Aquabacterium sp. OR-4: one gene and its partner. The protein of the gene in region 1 interacts with the protein of each later gene in a pairwise test. Links are inferred from orthologs where the notes say so. Each region holds a gene or a part of one and is shown on either strand. Other genes may lie near its edges.

Region 1 (8,623 bases):
CTCCACCGTTTCGCGCTCGGCCAGATCGAGCGAGCGCCGCGTGCACGAGACCAGCTGGAAACCCGGCACCGCGCGGGCGATGCGCCAGCCCTCGACCTCGGGCTCGGTCTTGACCGCCGGGGCCTGCACCACACGGTAGCCCTCGAGCTTGCGCATCGCGGCCAGCACCGGCTCGGCCGACAGGCGCCCGCCGATGCGCAGATCGCTGAAGGCGGTGGACTCAAGCACCTCGCCATTGCGGCCCAGCAGATCGGCACGCAGCAGCAGGCCGGTTTCGCGCTCGGCCCACAACCGCTGCGCAAAACGCCATTCGTCGCGGGGCTTGAACATCAGCACCTGGGCGTCGTGGCCGGCCACGCGGTCTGCGCCCATCGCGCGCAGCTCGTACTGCTCGAGCACCCGCTGCCCGGCCATGCGTGGCAGGGCCGGAAACTCGCTCACCGGATCGTCCTGCTCGGCCACCGCCAGCCGGGTGGCCGGCCACAGGGTGAGCATCTGCTCGTTGTGGCGGAACTGCAGGCGCGGCTTGCCGTCGAGCACCTCGATGCGCTCGACGCGCTGGCGGGCATCGCACACATGCAGCACGCGCGAGCTGGACACCACCCCGCCGGCGGTGAAGGTGAGCGTGCCCTGGTAGCTGCGCTGCGCCACGGCCTGCTGGGCGCGGCTGAGCCATTGCAGCGCCTCGTCGATGGCGGTTGCCGTGGGCACCGACTGCGGCGCCACGCGCGACACCGCGGTTTGCGCCACCGGCAGCAGCGGCCAGCACAGCACGGCCAGGCCCAGGCCTGCAGCCAGGCCCTGGCGAGCTACGCCGCCATGGGCACCCAAGCGGCGCACTGTCACCGCGACTCGTAGACCACGGCCACCGGAGCGCCGTCGTGGTCGGGCGCAACGAAGCCGTTGGCCAGCTTGCGATGGGTGGCGATGTAGCGGTCCAGCCGCGCATCGCGCACCATCGTCATCGGCACGCTGCCACCCGGCACCGACGCCGCCAGGCCCGGGCCCACGCTGGTGGCCGTGGCCATGAGGCCCGGCTCCAGAGGCCCCAGCGGACTGACCGCCCGCATCACACCCACCACACCGGCCACCACCACCACGCCTGCGGCCACGGCCATCGGCGCAAAGCGGCGCGAGGCGGCTCGGCGCTGCGGCACCGTCGCCGCCAGTGCGGCGGCGGCCGGCACGGCAGCCACCGCCACGGCCGGCTCACGCGCGGCCGGCAAGGGCGCCATCGGCACCGGCTCGGTGGCCAGACGCTCGCGCAGGCGCTGCAGAAAGGCCTCGTCGCGCTGCGGCGTGCTGGCCAGATCCTCGGAGCGCAGCACGTCGCCGATCAGGTGGTAGGTGTGCCAGGCATCGCGCGCCTGCGCATCGGCGCGCCAGCGGCTGCAGGGCGCGCGCACGCCCTCGGGCGGCAGCTCGCCGTCCATCAGCGAGGACAGGGTTTCACGCTGCGCGTTCGACGAATCCGAATTGCTCACCATGGTCCTCGTTCAACTCCAGTTCGCTGCCCGGGCCTGCCCCGTGACCGCTCGATGCCGTGCGCTGCGCCGCATTGACCGCCTTCCGCACTGCCCACCACCGCTCACCACCGTTCGCCATCGCGCGTGCCCAGCAGGGGCCGCAGGCGCTGCGCGATCGATTCGCGCGCGCGGAAGATGCGCGAACGCACGGTACCGATCGGGCAGTTCATCAGGGCGGCAATCTCTTCGTAGCTCAATCCTTCGATCTCGCGCAGCGTGATGGCCTGGCGCAGATCCTCTGACAAGGCTTCGATCGCGGCGTTCACTGTCTGGGCGATTTCTTTGCTGGCCAGCAGGGCCTCGGGGGTTTCGCCATTGCTTAGTTCGGGTGCACCGCGGGAAGTTTCATCGTCGTCGTCATGCGCACCGGCCATGGCCGATTCGGTGAGCACGGGATCACGCCGCAGCTCCACCAGGGCCTTCTTGGCGGTGTTGACCGCGATGCGGTAGAGCCAGGTGTAGAACGCGCTCTCGCCACGAAACTGCGGCATCGCGCGGTAGGCGCGGATGAAGGTTTCCTGCGCGATGTCCTGCACCAGGTCGGTGTCGCGCACCATGCGCGCGATCAGGCGCTCGATGCGGCGCTGGTACTTGACCACCAGCATCTCGAAGGCCGCCGTGTCGCCCACGCGCGCGCGCTCGACCAGCGGGCCATCGACGTCGTTGGGGTTCATGACCGCGCGTCCGCCGCAGGCATCACAGCAGGCCGGGCCCGACCCGGCCCTCGGGCACCGGCTGCAGCACGGCGTGGTGCTGCAGCGCCACGCGCAGGCCATGCCAATGGCTGCCGGCGGCCGCCCGCCGGGCCACGGCCCAGCAGACCGGCGGGTGCGCGGCCAGGGGCCGCAGGCGCAGCAGCAGCCACGGGCCCAGGTCGAGTTGCACGGCCACGCTTGCCAGACGGTGCACCGGCAGCGGCGTTGAGGCCTGGGCGGGCACACCGCTCATCAGGCAGGTCCAGTATTGGCCCGTCCAGCCCAGCCCTTGCGCCGTGCCGGGCAGGCAGCGGCAGGCTTGCCAGCGACCCAGCCACGCAGCGCCCAGCAGCCAGGCCGCCGCGGCCAGGGCCGGCCACCAGCGGCCGGCATCGGGCCCGGACAGCTGCGCCTGCCATGCGCTGCGCCAGGTGGCGGCCCAGGCGATCAATGCCCCGGCTGCGATCAGGTGCAGCAGCACGATGGCCGCACGCTCGGTGCGTCCATCGGCCAGCGGGGCTTCGACGGCAGGGGCGGCGCGCATCGCAAGCGCCGGTGGGCGTCACACGCGGCGCAGTACCAGCGTGCCGTTGGTGCCGCCGAAACCGAAGTTGTTCTTCACGGCCACGTCGATCTTCATCTCGCGCGCGGTATTGGCGCAGTAGTCCAGGTCGCACTCGGGATCCTGGTTGAAGATGTTGATCGTGGGCGGCGACACCTGGTGGTGCAGCGCCAGCGTGGTGAACACGCTTTCGATGCCACCAGCGCCGCCCAGCAGGTGACCGGTCATGCTCTTGGTGGAATTGACCACCAGGCGCTTGGCATGGTCACCAAAGGCCAGCTTGATGGCATTGGTCTCGTTCAGGTCGCCCAGCGGCGTGGAGGTGCCGTGTGCATTGAGGTACTGCACCTCGTCGGCATTGATGCCGGCATTGCGCAGCGCCGCCTTCATGCTGCGCTTGGGACCATCGACGTTCGGTGCGGTCATGTGGTACGCGTCGGCGCCCATGCCAAAACCGGACAGCTCGGCGTAGATCTTGGCGCCGCGCTTCTTGGCGTGCTCGTACTCCTCGAGCACCATCACGCCGGCGCCCTCGCCGAGCACGAAGCCGTCGCGATCCTTGTCCCAGGGTCGCGAGGCGGTCTTGGGGTCGTCGTTGCGGCCCGACAGCGCACGCGCTGCCGCAAAACCGCCCAGACCCAGCGGCGACACCGTGCTTTCGGCGCCGCCGGCAATCATCACGTCGGCATCGCCGTATTCGATCAGACGACCCGCTTCGCCGATGCAGTGCAGGCCGGTGGTGCAGGCCGTCACGATGGCCAGGTTCGGCCCGGTAAAGCCGAAGCGGATCGAGATGTGGCCCGAGATCATGTTGATGATCGAGGCCGGCACAAAGAACGGGGAGATGCGGCGCGGGCCGCGTTCCATGTAGTCCTTGTGCGAGTCTTCGATGTTGGGCAGGCCACCGATGCCCGAGCCGACGATGCAGCCGATGCGCTCGGCCGCCTCTTCGGAGAGCGCGTCGTTGACAGGCAGACCGGAGTCTTGCACCGCCTGGATCGCCGCCGCCATGCCGTAGTGGATGAAGGTGTCCATGTGACGGGACTCCTTGCCGGGGATCCACTCCTCGACCTTGAAGCCCTTGACCTCACCCGCAAAACGGCAGGACAGCGCCGAGGCATCGAAACGGGTGACGTTGTCGATGCCCGAGCGGCCCGCGACCAGATTGGCCCAGGCTTCGGACACGGAGTTGCCCACCGGGGTGATCAACCCCAGACCGGTGATGACGACGCGACGACGGCTCATGTGTACTGGGTATCAGGCCTTCTGGTGCTTGACGGCGTAGTCGATCGCCAGTTGCACCGTGGTGATCTTCTCGGCTTCCTCATCGGGAATCTCGATGCCGAACTCGTCTTCGAGGGCCATCACCAGTTCGACCGTGTCCAGCGAGTCAGCGCCCAGATCGGCCACGAAGGCCTTCTCGTTGGTGACGTCCGACTCCGGCACGCCAAGTTGCTCGGCAATGATCTTCTTGACGCGTGCTTCGATATCGCTCATGACTCCTCCAGGAGTAAAAATGCACAAACCAGCCCAGGATTCTACCGGCGCTGGAGCGAGCTCTCTAGATGGCCTGCCCCGCGCCGCGCCGGTCGGGTCTGGATGACCGGCGAGGAAAATAGCTCGTTGTCTGGGTCTCAGACCATGTACATGCCGCCGTTGACATGCAGCTCGGCGCCGGTGATGTAGCCGGCCAGCGGGCTGGCCAGGAAGGCCACCGTGTGCGCAATCTCCTCGGGCGTGCCCAGGCGGCCCAGCGGGATCTGGCCCAGCAGCGCGGCCTTCTGCGCTTCGGGCAGCACATCGGTCATGTCGGTGGCGATGAAGCCGGGGGCGACACAGTTGACCGTGATGTTGCGGCTGCCGAGCTCACGCGCCAGGGCGCGGCTCATGCCGGCCAGGCCGGCCTTGGCGGCGGCGTAGTTCACCTGGCCGGCGTTGCCCGACGCCCCCACCACCGAGGTGATGTTGATGATGCGGCCAAAGCGCTGCTTCATCATCGGCCGGATGGCCGCGCGCGACAGGCGGAACACCGCCTTCAGGTTGGTGTCGAGCACCGCATCCCAGTCGTCGTCCTTCAGGCGCATGGCCAGGTTGTCGCGGGTGATGCCGGCGTTGTTGACCAGCACGTGCAGCGCGCCGAACTCCTTGACGATGGCGTCGAAGGCCGCATCGGTGGCGGCTGCATCGGTGACGTTGAGCACCACGCCACGGCCGCCCAGCGGCTCGAGCGCCTGCTGGATGCTGGCGGCGCCCGACTCGCTGGTGGCGGTGCCGATCACCGTGTGGCCTTGCGCGGCCAGCGCGGCCGCGATGGCACGGCCGATGCCGCGCGTGGCGCCGGTGACCAGGGCAATCTTCTTGTCGTCGCTCATGGCTCAGGCTCCAGCCAGCAGGGTCTTGGCCTCGGCCAGCGAGGCGGGGTCGAATACCGTGGTGGCCACGGCCTCGCCGTCGATGCGCTTGACCATGCCGGCCAGCACCTTGCCCGGGCCGCATTCAAGAATGTGGGTGAGGCCGCGCGCGCGCAGCGCCTGCACCACTTCCACCCAGCGCACCGGGCCGAAGGCCTGACGGTACAGCGCATCGCGGATGGCCTGGGCATCGGCCACCACGGCCACGTCGATGTTGTTCACCACCGGGATCTGCGGCGCGGCGATCGCCACCCCGGCCAGCCGCTCCTTCAGGCGCTCGGCCGCCGGCTTCATCAGGCTGGAGTGGAAGGGTGCCGACACCGGCAGCGGCAGCGCCCGCTTGGCGCCCAGGCCCTTCAGCAGCTCGCAGCCCTTGGCCACGCCGTCCTTGCTGCCGGCGATGACCGTCTGCTTGGGATCGTTGAAGTTCACCGCCTCCACCGGCTGGCCGCTCTCAGCCGCGGCGAGCGCGCAGCCCTCGCGCACCTTGTCGGCATCCAGCCCCAGGATGGCGGCCATGGCGCCCTGCCCCACCGGCACGGCATCCTGCATGGCCTGGGCGCGAAAGCGCACCAGCGGCAGCGCATCGGCCAGGCTCAGCGCACCGGCGGCCACCAGCGCGGTGTACTCGCCCAGCGAATGACCGGCCACGGCTGCGGGCAGCGCGCCGCCTTCGGCCAGCCAGGCGCGGTAGCAGGCGATGCCGGCGGTCAGCATCACCGGCTGGGTGTTGGTGGTGAGGGCCAGCTGCTCCTGCGGGCCTTGCGCGATCAGCGCGGCGATGTCTTCGCCCAGGGCCGTCGAGGCTTCTTCGAGCGTGGCGCGCACGGCCGGGTGATCGCCCCAGGCATCGAGCATGCCGACGGATTGCGAACCCTGGCCGGGAAAAACGAAGGCGAACGGGGTCATCGGATGGGAGTCTCCGGACGATGGGTGACAGGAATGGGCGGCTGCGCCAGCGACGCGCCGCCGGTCAGAAATCGAGCAGCACGGCGCCCCAGGTAAAGCCGCCGCCCACGCCCTCGAGCATCAGCGTGTCGCCGCGCCGCACCTTGCCGGCGCGCACCGCGGTGTCCAGGGCCAGCGGGATCGACGCGGCCGAGGTGTTGCCATGCTGATCGACGGTGACGATCAGCTTCTCGAGCGGCAGCTTCAGCCGCTTGGCCGTGCCCTGCATGATGCGGATGTTGGCCTGGTGCGGGATCAGCCAGTCGATGTCGGACTCGCTGCGGCCAGCCTTCTCGAGCGTGGCGCGTGCCGCCTGCTCGAGCACACCCACGGCCAGCTTGAACACGGCCTGGCCGTCCATCTTGAGCAGCGGATCACCCAGCACCTGCCCGCCCGACACCGTGCCCGGCACGCACAGGATGCCCACGTGCTTGCCATCGGCATGCAGATCACTGGCCAGGATGCCCGGCGTGCCGCTGGCCTCGAGCACCACCGCGCCGGCGCCATCGCCGAACAGCACGCAGGTGCCGCGGTCGTTGAAATCGAGGATGCGCGAAAACACCTCGGCGCCGATCACCAAGGCCCGCGTGGCGGCGCCGGTGCGGATCATCGAATCGGCCACCGTCAGCGCATAGACGAAGCCCGAGCACACGGCTTGCAGATCAAAGGCCGGACAGCCGGCGATGCCGAGCTTGTGCTGCACGATGCAGGCGGTGGACGGGAACACCATGTCCGGCGTGGACGTGGCAACGATGATCAGGTCGATGTCGGCCGCGGCGCAGCCAGCGGCCTCGAGTGCATGGCGTGCGGCCTGCACGGCCAGGTCGCTGGCGTTGACGCCCTCGTCGACAAAATGGCGGGCACGGATGCCGGTGCGTTCAACGATCCAGTCATCGGAGGTCTCGACGCCACGCTCGGCCAGCTGGGCGGCCAGCATGGCGTTGGTGAGGCGGCGCGGCGGCAGGTGGCTGCCGGTGCCAGCGATGCGTGAATAACGGGCGGGGCTGGCGGAATGCGGTGTCGTCATGCGGCTTTGGCGGGCGGCTCGGTGCGGGCCACCGGCACATCCGCCGCGGCCGTGGCCAGCGTGTTGCGGATGCGTTGGTGCACGCGGTCGAGCAGTCGGTTGCGCGCCGCATCATACGCCCGCGCCATGGCGCGCTCGAAGGCGTAGGCATCCGACGACCCATGCGCCTTGAACACCAGGCCACGCAGGCCCAGCAGCGCGCCACCGCTGTAGCGGCGGTGGTCGATGCGGGCCTTGAACCGGTTGAGCACCGGCAAGGCCACCAGCGCCGCCAGCTTGGTGATCGGCGAGCGGGTGAACTCCTGCTTGATCATCAGCGACAGCATGCCGGCCAGGCCTTCGCTGGTCTTGAGCAGCACATTGCCGACGAAGCCGTCGCACACCACCAGGTCGGTGGTGCCCTTGAAGATGTCGTTGCCTTCGATGTTGCCGTGGAAGTTGATCTGCCCGGCGGCATCGGCGGCGCGCAGCAACTCACCGGCGCGCTTGATCACCTCGCTGCCCTTGATGACCTCTTCACCGATGTTGAGCAGGCCCACGGTGGGCTGCTCGTTGCCATCGTCGAGCGCACTCACCAGCGCACTGCCCATCACCGCGAATTGCAGCAGGTGCTCGGCACTGCAATCGACATTGGCGCCGAGGTCGAGCACCTTGGTGAAGCCACCCTTCTGGTTGGGCAGCATGGCGGCAATGGCCGGCCGGTCGATGCCGTCGAAGGTCTTGAGCACGTAGCGCGCCACGGCCATCAAGGCCCCGGTATTGCCGGCCGACACGCAGGCATCGGCTGTGCTGGCCCCGTCATCGCCAGCCTTGAGCTGGCCGATGGCCACGCGCATCGACGAGTCGCGCTTGCGGCGCAACGCCACCTCGACCGCATCATCCATGGCCACCACCTCGGTGGCCACCACCCGGGTGCAGCGCGGCCAGCCGGCGGCGGGCGCCAGGGCCTCGGCCGTGCCCACCAGCACCAGCTCGGCCTGCGGGTGGCTGTCGAGAAACGCGCGGCAGGCCGGCAGCGTGACCGACGGGCCATGGTCGCCGCCCATGCAATCGATGGCGAGACGCACACGGGCAAGGGGCTGCAGCATCGGGGAAACGGGCGACGTCAAGGGCGGTCAATCGAAAGGCAGGGCACACACGGTGCCGGCACCCGGCGTGCGGCGCTGGCACCAGCCCAGACACCGCACTGGCGCCACAGGCACCGGGCGGCGCCAAGGGTAGCCGCTTTGCGCGCCAGGCCCGTGACAGGCCGGCCACAGCAACGACGACGCCCGGCAGCGCACAGGGCGAAGCCGGGCATCGGAACCCGCAGCAAGCGGGGGCGGCAAGTCGGGCCGCGCGGGCCTGGCCTCGCGCAGCGATCAGCGGCATGGGCAGCAGAGCGCCTCGATCCGCCGAGCAGGCCTGGATCAGGCCTCGGTCTTGGTCTTGAGCACCTTGCGGCCGCGGTAGAA
Region 2 (8,623 bases), on another replicon or contig:
TCTACCAGTGGCTGGTGGGCGGTGCCGACGGTGGCGAGATCGACGCCCACCTGCGCGAGCAGGACGGCTACGACAAGGCCGACCGGGTGCACTACGACGCGCTGCTGCACGGCTGCATTGCCGAGGCGGTGGCCATCGACGCGGTGCTGGCCCGCCACACCGACCGCGCCACGCGCGACCTGTCGCCGGTGGAGCATGGCGTGCTGATGATCGGCGTGTACGAGCTGACCCACTGCATCGACATCCCCTACCGCGTGGCGGTCAACGAGGCCATCGAGCTGGCCAAGGCCTTTGGCGGCACCGACGGCCACAAGTACGTCAACGGCGTGCTCGACAAGGCCGCCGGTGATCTGCGCCCGGCCGAGGTGGCGGCGCGGCGCGCCAGCGCCTGATCACCGGCCTGACCCGCGACTGAACCAGGCCCCGACCCGCGGGCTGGATGGCGTACCGGCTCGAGGCCGGCCAGGCTGCGTCAGGCCGCCTGCGACTGCTCCGGCGCCTCGGCCTGCACGGCCGCGGGTGCGGCCAGGGCCAGCGGCGCTGGCGCCGCCGCACTGCGCAGCGGCAGGCTCACGATGACCTGCGTGCCCTGCCCGGGCGCGCTGCGCAGCGCCAGCCTGCCGCCGTGGATCTCGACGATCTCGCGCACGATGCTCATGCCCAGGCCGGTGCCCGGAATGGCGCCGCTGGCATCGGCGCGGTAGAAGCGCTCGCACACCCGCGCCAGCTGCGCTTCGGTCATGCCGATGCCCTGGTCGATCACCTCCACCAGCGCATTGCCGTCTTCGGCCCGCCAGGCCAGCCGCACCTCGCCACCCTGCGGCGAGTACTTGTAGGCGTTGGACAGCAAGTTGCGCAACACCTGGGCCAGCTTGCCCAGGTCGGCGCTGACCGGCAGCGTGTCGGCCCCGGCCTGCACGCGCGGTGCCTGGCGGCCGGTGGGCAGCGCAAAGTCGTCGATGGCGGCATGCACCACGGCAGCCAGGTCGGCGTCGACCATCTCGAAGTCCAGCCCGCCGCGGGCCTCGATGCGCGCCAGGTCGAGCAGCTCGTTCAGGATGTCGATCATGGCCCCGGATTGGCGGTGGATGGTGCTCACCAGCTCCTGGCGTCGCTCGGCGCTGAAGTCGCGCCGCATCAGCAGCTCGCTGAAGCCGTAGATGCTGACCATCGGCGTGCGCAGCTCGTGCGCGGCGATCGACAGAAACTCGCTCTTCATGCGGTCGACCTCGGCCTCGTGAGTCACGTCGCGCACATACAGCAGGCGCACCGCCGACGGCGCCTCGCTGCGCACGCCGTGCAGGCTGAGATCGAGCGCGCAGGGCCGCGTCAGGCTGGCGGTGGCGCGTGTGCCCTTGTCGTGGCTGCCGGTGGCATCAAACAGGCTGGCCAGCGGCGTCCAGGCCTGGGGCTGCACGCTCACCGAGCGCATGGTGTCGTCCAGCCAGCTCAGGCTGCGGCCCACCAGGTGCTCGGGCTGGCGTTCCAGCAGGCGGGCAAAGGCCGGGTTGACCAGATCGATCAGGCCGTCGGCGCTGAAGGTCACGATGCCGTCGGGGCACATCGTGATCAGCATTGCCAGGCGCTGGTTGCGCTCGTCCAGCGCATGTTCGTGCTCGCGCAGCTGGTGCAGCTGCGAGCGGATGGCCAGCCGCTGTTCGCTCAGCTGGGTGGAGGCACGGTTCAGCGCGCCCAGCAGATCGCGCAGCTCGCGCGCGCCGGCCTCGTCGTCCATCTGGCGGCCGTTGGCCTGGCTCAGGTCGGCGGCAAAGGCGCTGGCGCGCTGCACCGCCTGCATCGGCCGGTGCAGCAGCACCAGCAGCAGTACCAGGCTGCCGGCCAGCGCCAGGCCGCAGGCGGCCAGCGTGCCGGCCCAGATGCCACGGCGGATCGAGGCCAGGCTCTCGGTGCCCACATCCACCCGCACCCAGGCGATCAGGCCACCCACCACGATGGGCTGCCAGGCGCTGAGCCGCTCGCCCGGGCCTTCCTCCAGCGTCTCGGCCGGCCGCGCCGGCACCGCCAGCTGCGTGCCCGGCGCCGGGTACACCGGCCGCAGCCGGTCTCTGGGGCCGCCGCGCCCCACCTGGGCGAGCACGCGGCCCGAGGGCTCCAGCAGCATCGCGCCGCGCACATCGGGCAGGTCGGCCGTGCGCAGCAGCAGTTCTTCGATCATGTCCAGGCGGCCGGTGACCAGGTCGTTCTCGCTGCCATTGGCAATGCTGCGCGCCGCCGCGCTGACCTGGCCCACCAGCGCGTCGCGGGCCAGCCCGGTCTGCTGGTGAACCATGTACCAGGCCAGCGCCGCCAGCGTGACCAGCATCGAGCCGGCCATCAGCGCCACCAGCTGGCCGCGCAGGCCTCCCAGCGGCCCGTTCATGACGGCGCCGCTTCGCCGCTCACCACATAGCTCTCGAGCCGGTACTGCGCCAGCGGCGCGTAGTCGCGGGCATGGTCGGCGGCCACCGGTTCGGGCAGCTGCACGGCCTTGAGCAGCTCGCGGCCCTCGGCGTCGGCGGTGAGCCGCAGCAAGGCCTCGGTGACGGCCTTGCGCACCTCGGCCGGCACACGCGGATGCGCGCTGACCGGGTGCGAGGGCGCGCCGGGCGTCTCCAGCAGCACACGCAGGGCCTGCCGCACCTCGTCGCGCTCTTGCGCCAGCGTGTGGGCAATGCCGCCACCCGCGGCGAAGCGCCCGCTGGCCACCTGGCGGTAGACGTTGCTGTGCGACTGCACGTAGGTGGGCCGGATCTGGATCTTTTCGCGCTCGGCCAGCAGCGCACGAATCCACAGCGAGGCGCCAAAGGCATTGGGCGCCGGAAAGGCCAGCGGCTGGCCGTCGAGCGCGCGCACGCTGGTGACCGGACTGTCCTGGCGCACCACCAGGATGCCGCTGAGCGCCTGGCGGTCGCGCACCAGCGGCACAAAGCCCTGGGCGCGCCGCGCCATCAGCTGGTGATAGGGGTTCATGTAGGCCAGGTCGACCTGGCCGGCCAGCACTTCGGCCTCGAAGCGCGGAATGCTGGGCTGCAGGCGCAGCGCCAGGCGGATGCCGCTGTCGCGCTCGATGCGGTCGAGCAGCGGCGACCAGTCGCGCTGCAGCTTGGCGGGCGGAAACTGCGGCACCACGGCGAGCGACCACACCGGCGTCAGCCCGGTCTGGGCCAGCACCGGGCCCGCGCCCCCGGCCAGCAGGGTGCCCATCCACATCCGTCGGTTCATCGGCTGATGCATGCTGCTCGTCTTTCTTGGGTGGCCGTCGGCAACAGGCGCAACGATAGCGCCTGCGCCGCAACCCGCATCCGGGCTTTCGGCCACTTCGGGCCCGACTTGAGCCACCGCGCCGCGCCACGGCCCGCGGCGTGCGGGCTCCTAGAATGGCACGGCCTGCCCAGGCACCGGGCTCGCCGCACCCGCTGGCGGCCCCATCCCTCCCCCCACCCTGCCCAGGACGACACTGCGTGAAGCTGGCCCAGCGCCTTGATCGGATCGAACCCTTCTACGTGATGGAGTGCGCCAAGGCCGCACAGCAGATCGCCGCCAGCCCCGAGTGCGACCCCGCCCGCGGCGGCGAGCGCATGATCTTCCTGAACATCGGCGAGCCCGACTTCACCGCCCCGCCGCTGGTGCAGGAGGCGGCCGCCCGCGCCATCCGCGACGGCCGCAGCCAGTACACCCAGGCGCTGGGCCTGCCCGAGCTGCGCGAGGCCATCTCGGGCTGGTATGCCAGCCGCTTCGGGCTGCAGGTGCCGGCACGGCGCATCGTCATCACCGCCGGCGCCTCGGCCGCCCTGCAGCTGGCCTGCCTGGCCCTGTTCGAGGCCGGCGACGAGGTGCTGATGCCCGACCCCAGCTACCCCTGCAACCGGCATTTCGTGGCCGCGGCCGATGCCGTGGCACGGCTGCTGCCGGCGTCGGCCGAGCACCGCTTCCAGCTCGACGCCGACGCGGTGGCGCAGGCCTGGGGCCCGGCCACGCGCGGCGTGCTGCTGGCCTCGCCGTCCAACCCCACCGGCACCTCGATCCACCCCGACGAGATGCGCCGCATCGCCCAGGTGGTGAAGGCGCGCGACGGCGTGGCCATCGTCGACGAGATCTACCTCGGCCTGAGCTACGACGCGCAGTTCGGCCGCAGCGCGCTGGCGCTGGATGCCGAGTTCGGCGAGCACCTGGTCAGCGTCAACAGCTTCTCCAAGTACTTCAACATGACCGGCTGGCGCCTGGGCTGGATGGTGCTGCCTGAAGCCCTGGTGGCACCGGTGGAGCGGCTGGCGCAAAACCTGTTCATCTGCGCGTCCACGCTGGCCCAGCAGGCGGCGCTGGCCTGCTTCCACCCCGAATCGATTGCCGAATACGAGCGCCGCCGCCAGGTGTTTCGCGAGCGTCGCGACCGCGTGGTGCCGGCGCTGCAGGCCCTGGGCCTGGCCGTGCCGGTGACGCCCGATGGCGCCTTCTACGCCTGGGCCGACTGCAGCGCCCACCATGCCGACAGCTGGGATTTCGCGTTCGAGCTGATGCACCGGGCCCATGTGGCGCTGACGCCGGGCCGCGACTTCGGCCGCCACGATCCGCAGCGCTGGCTGCGGCTGTCGTTCGCCACCGCCACGCCGCTGCTCGACGAGGCCCTGCACCGGCTGCAGCGCGTGCTGGCCCGCTGATGTCCGACGCTGCAGCCGCATCCCCCGCGGTGGTGCACCGCCACGCCGTGCGCGTGTACTGGGAAGACACCGACGCCGGCGGCGTGGTGTTCTACGCCAACTACCTGAAGTTTTTCGAGCGCGCACGCACCGAATGGCTGCGCGCGCTCGGCCTGGGCCAGCAGTTGCTGCGCGAGGCCACCGGCGCGATCTTCATCGTCAGCGACACCGCCCTGCGCTACCGCGCGCCGGCGCGGCTGGATGACCTGCTCGAGATCACCGTGGCACCCACCGAGATCGGCCGCGCCTCGATGGTCCTGGCCCAACAGGCCTGGCGCGGCGACCTGCTGCTGTGCGAGGGCACGATCCGCATCGGCTGCATCGACGCCGTCAGCTTCCGCCCCCGCCGCTTTCCCACCCAGATCACCGAACGGCTTGCGCCGCTGTCGACGCCATGAACCAGGATTTCTCCATCATCACCCTCGTGCTGCACGCCAGCCTGGTGGTGCAGCTCGTGATGGCCGGGCTGCTGCTCACCTCGCTGGCCAGCTGGACCGTGATCTTCGGCAAGCTGATCGGCCTGCGCGCGGTGCGCCAGGGCAACGAGGAGTTCGAGCGCGAGTTCTGGGCCGGCAAGAACCTCTCGGACCTGTACAACGCGGTGGCCAACAAGCTCAACTCGTCGCCGATGGAGCGGCTGTTTGCCAGCGGCATGCGCGAGTTTCTGAAGCTGCGCGAGCGCCGGCTCGATGGCCAGGCCCAGCTCGACGGCGCCCGCCGCGCCATGCGCGCCAGCCTGCAACGCGAGCTCGACGTGATCGAGGGCAATGTCGGCTTCCTGGCCTCGGTGGCCTCGGTGAGCCCGTACGTGGGCCTGTTCGGCACGGTGTGGGGCATCATGCATGCGTTCGTGGGCCTGTCCAACGTGCAGCAGGTCACGCTGGCCACCGTGGCGCCCGGCATCGCCGAGGCCCTGGTGGCCACCGCCATCGGCCTGTTCGCGGCCATTCCGGCGGTCATCGCCTACAACCGCTTCGCGCGCGACATCGACCGCATCGCGATCCAGCTCGAGAGCTTTACCGACGAGTTCTCCAACATCCTGCAGCGCAATGCAGGTGCCCCGGCGCCAGCCCCGGGCGCACCGGCAGGCCGCTGAGCGGGGCGCCCGCCATGGCAGCCGTAGCCCCCCGAGGCGGCCGCGCGCGACGCCGCGCGATGGCCGAGATGAACATGGTGCCCTTCATCGACGTGATGCTGGTGCTGCTGATCATCTTCATGGTCAGCGCGCCGCTGATCACCACCGGCCTGGTCGACCTGCCCAGCGTGGGCAAGGCCAAGACCCAGCCGCCGCACGTGGTGGAGGTGGTGGTGGGCAGCGACGAGAAGCTGCGCCTGCGCCTGGATGGCGGCGAGCCGCAGCCGGTGGCCATCAGCCGCCTGGCCGCCGAGGTGAAGAAGCTGCAGGCCGGTGATGCCCAGGTGCCGGTGGTGATCTCGGCCGACAAGAACGTCAAGTACGACGCCGTGGTGCGTGCCATGGACACGCTGCAGCGCAACGGCATCGCCCGCGTTGGCCTGGCGGTGCGCCAGGGCGGCTGACATGGCGGCGATGGGCCTCACGGCCAACGACCCGCTGCTGCCGCGCCAGCCCGGTGGCATGGGCCTGGGTGCCGCGCTGGCGCTGCTGGCCCATGGCGGCCTGGTGGCGGCACTGGCGCTGGCCCTCCACTGGAAGCTGCCACCGACGCCGCCGGTGGTGTCGGCCGAGCTGTGGTCGGCCGTGCCGCAGGCCGCAACGCCCGCGCCACCGCCCGAGGCCACGCCGCCGGTGGCCCCACCCCCACCCGCGGCACCGCACCTGCACCGGAGCCCTCGCCCGCACCGCCCCCGACGCCAGCCCCACCCGCGCCCACCGCGGCCGAGCTGCAGGCCCAGCGCGATGCCGACATCGCCCTCGCCAGGCAGCGCGAGAAGGCCCGCGAGCAGGCCGAGGCCGAAGCCGCGCGCAAGCGCGAGAACCTGCAGCGCCAGGCGGCCGAGCGCGAGGCCGCCGAGAAACTGGCTGCGGAGAAGAAGGCCGCCGAGAAAAAGGCCGCGGACAAGAAGGCCGACGAGAAGAAGGCTGCGGCCGACAAGAAGGAAGCCGCCGAGAAAAAAGAAGCTGCCGAGAAAAAGGCGCGCGACGACAAGCAGCGCGACGACAAGGCGCGCAAGGACAAGGACGCCGCTGAGCAGCGCGAAGCGCAGGCCGAAGCCGAGCGCGTGGCCAAGCAGCGCGAGGCCAACCTCAAACGCATGCTCAGCGACGCCGGCGCCACCGGCTCAGGCAGCGGCAGCGGCACGGCCGCGGTGGATTCGGCGCCGTCGGCGGCCTATGCCGGCCGCATCAAGGCGCGCATCAAGCCCAACATCGTGCTCACCACCGAGGTGCGCGGCAATCCGGTGGCCGAGGTCGAGGTGCGCTGCGCGCCCGATGGCTCGGTGCTGGGCCGGCGCATCGTCAAGAGCAGCGGCAACACCGCCTGGGACGACACCGTGCTGCGCGCCATCGACCGCACGCCGGTGCTGCCGCGCGACACCGACGGCCGCATCCCGGCCACGATGATCCTGGTGTTTCCGCGGCAGGAATAGTTTCGCGGCCCATCCCCCACAACCGGGGGACCCGTGAGCACGGGGTGCGCCCACCCGCGTTGCAGGCCGCTGGCGCACACTTCGGGCCATGTTTCGTTTTTGCCGATTTCATGGTTCCCGCCGCGCCGCGCGCGGCTTTGCGCTGGTCGAGCAGGTAGCTGCGATCACGCTGCTGGGGCTGGCATCGGCGGCCGCGGCGCCACACTTTGTACAGCTGCATGCCGACGCCCAGGCCGCCACGCTGGACGCCATGGCCAGCGCCGCCAGCTCGGCCATGGCGCTGAACCAGGCCGCCTGCCAGATCACCGGCCACCAGCCGCAGCCCGACAAATGCGCGCCGCAGGGCAACTGCACCGACCTGGGCGCCCTGCTGCTGGGCGGCCTGCCCGCCGGCTATGCCGTGCAGCCGCAGCCACTGGCCCGCGGCCAGCAGGCGCGCTGCACGCTGCGCCAGCTGGCCACCGGGGCCGAGGCCGGCTTCATCGGCCTGGGCGCCGGCGTCTAGCCCAGGCACGCCGGCCGCGCGCTGCCGCCGGCCCTTGACCCGAGGCCCGGCACGCGCCGCCGGCGCAGGCTCAGTGGTTCTCGCGGGCGTGATTGATCGTGTACTTGGGAATTTCCACGGTCAGATCGGCATCGGCCACGATGGCCTGACAGGCCAGGCGCGAGTCGGCCTCCAGGCCCCAGGCGCGGTCGAGCAGGTCTTCCTCGGCCTCGTCCATCGCATTCAGGCTGCGAAAGCCCTCGCGCACGATCACATGGCAGGTGGTGCAGGCGCAGCTCATGTCGCAGGCATGCTCCAGCGCGATGCCGTGGTCGAGCAGGGCCTCGCAGATCGAGGTGCCGCGCGGCGCGGTGATCTGGGTGCCCTGCGGGCACAGCGCGACATGGGGAAGAATCTTGATGACGGGCATCGGTACGCGGCTCGCAAAGGCTGGGGGGTGGTCGGGGATCAGAGCTGATCGATGCTGCGGCCGGTCAACGCGGCCTGGATACCGCGGTTCATGCGCGCGGCGGCAAAACCCTCGGTGCCCTGGGCCAGGGCCTCGACCGCGCTGTCGATGGCCGCATGGTCGCTGCCCTGGGCGGTGTGCGCCAGGGCGGCCAGCAAGGCCTCGATCTCGGCCTGCTCGGCGGCGCTGAGCAGCTCGCCATCGGCGGCCAGCGCGCTGCGCGTGGCCAGGGTCATGCGTTCGGCCTCCACCCGGCTTTCGTTCAAGGCGCGGGCGGCCATGTCGGCCTCGGCACTGGCAAAACCGTCGCGCAGCATGTTGGCGATCTCGTCGTCGGCCAGGCCATAGCTGGGCTTGACCACCACCGCCGCCTCGACGCCCGAGGTCAGCTCGCGCGCCGCC

What was found.
Region 2: the proteins of acpP (region 1) and ybgC interact in binary tests that used the Escherichia coli proteins (3 or more experiments, as listed by UniProt). The link is inferred for Aquabacterium sp. OR-4 from one-to-one orthologs.

The regions. Positions count from the first base shown.
Region 1 is NZ_JAOCQD020000001.1:1,144,958-1,153,580, reverse strand. What follows is about bases 2,661-5,647. They hold acpP (acyl carrier protein), read right to left. Parts: upstream 4,281-5,647; coding sequence 4,041-4,280; downstream 2,661-4,040. Other genes in these bases: fabD (ACP S-malonyltransferase), read right to left, coding at 5,159-5,647; fabG (3-oxoacyl-ACP reductase FabG), read right to left, coding at 4,418-5,155; fabF (beta-ketoacyl-ACP synthase II), read right to left, coding at 2,784-4,028; N4G63_RS04895 (hypothetical protein), read right to left, coding at 2,661-2,765. In the rest of the region: N4G63_RS04910 (MucB/RseB family sigma factor regulatory protein), read right to left, coding at 1-846; N4G63_RS04905 (sigma-E factor negative regulatory protein), read right to left, coding at 843-1,487; RNA polymerase sigma factor RpoE, read right to left, coding at 1,589-2,200; more of N4G63_RS04895, read right to left, coding at 2,223-2,660; more of fabD, read right to left, coding at 5,648-6,103; N4G63_RS04870 (beta-ketoacyl-ACP synthase III), read right to left, coding at 6,168-7,169; phosphate acyltransferase PlsX, read right to left, coding at 7,166-8,257; rpmF (50S ribosomal protein L32), read right to left, coding at 8,579-8,623. UniProt on the Escherichia coli protein: Carrier of the growing fatty acid chain in fatty acid biosynthesis.
Region 2 is NZ_JAOCQD020000002.1:163,969-172,591, forward strand. The notes cover bases 3,390-6,376. They hold ybgC (tol-pal system-associated acyl-CoA thioesterase), read left to right. Parts: upstream 3,390-4,657; coding sequence 4,658-5,095; downstream 5,096-6,376. Other genes in these bases: N4G63_RS12915 (pyridoxal phosphate-dependent aminotransferase), read left to right, coding at 3,462-4,658; tolQ (protein TolQ), read left to right, coding at 5,092-5,793; N4G63_RS12930 (biopolymer transporter ExbD), read left to right, coding at 5,808-6,236. In the rest of the region: transcription antitermination factor NusB, read left to right, coding at 1-392; N4G63_RS12905 (sensor histidine kinase), read right to left, coding at 473-2,380; N4G63_RS12910 (phosphate/phosphite/phosphonate ABC transporter substrate-binding protein), read right to left, coding at 2,377-3,222; cell envelope integrity protein TolA, read left to right, coding at 6,408-7,268; N4G63_RS12940 (hypothetical protein), read left to right, coding at 7,357-7,773; fdx (ISC system 2Fe-2S type ferredoxin), read right to left, coding at 7,844-8,182; Fe-S protein assembly chaperone HscA, read right to left, coding at 8,221-8,623.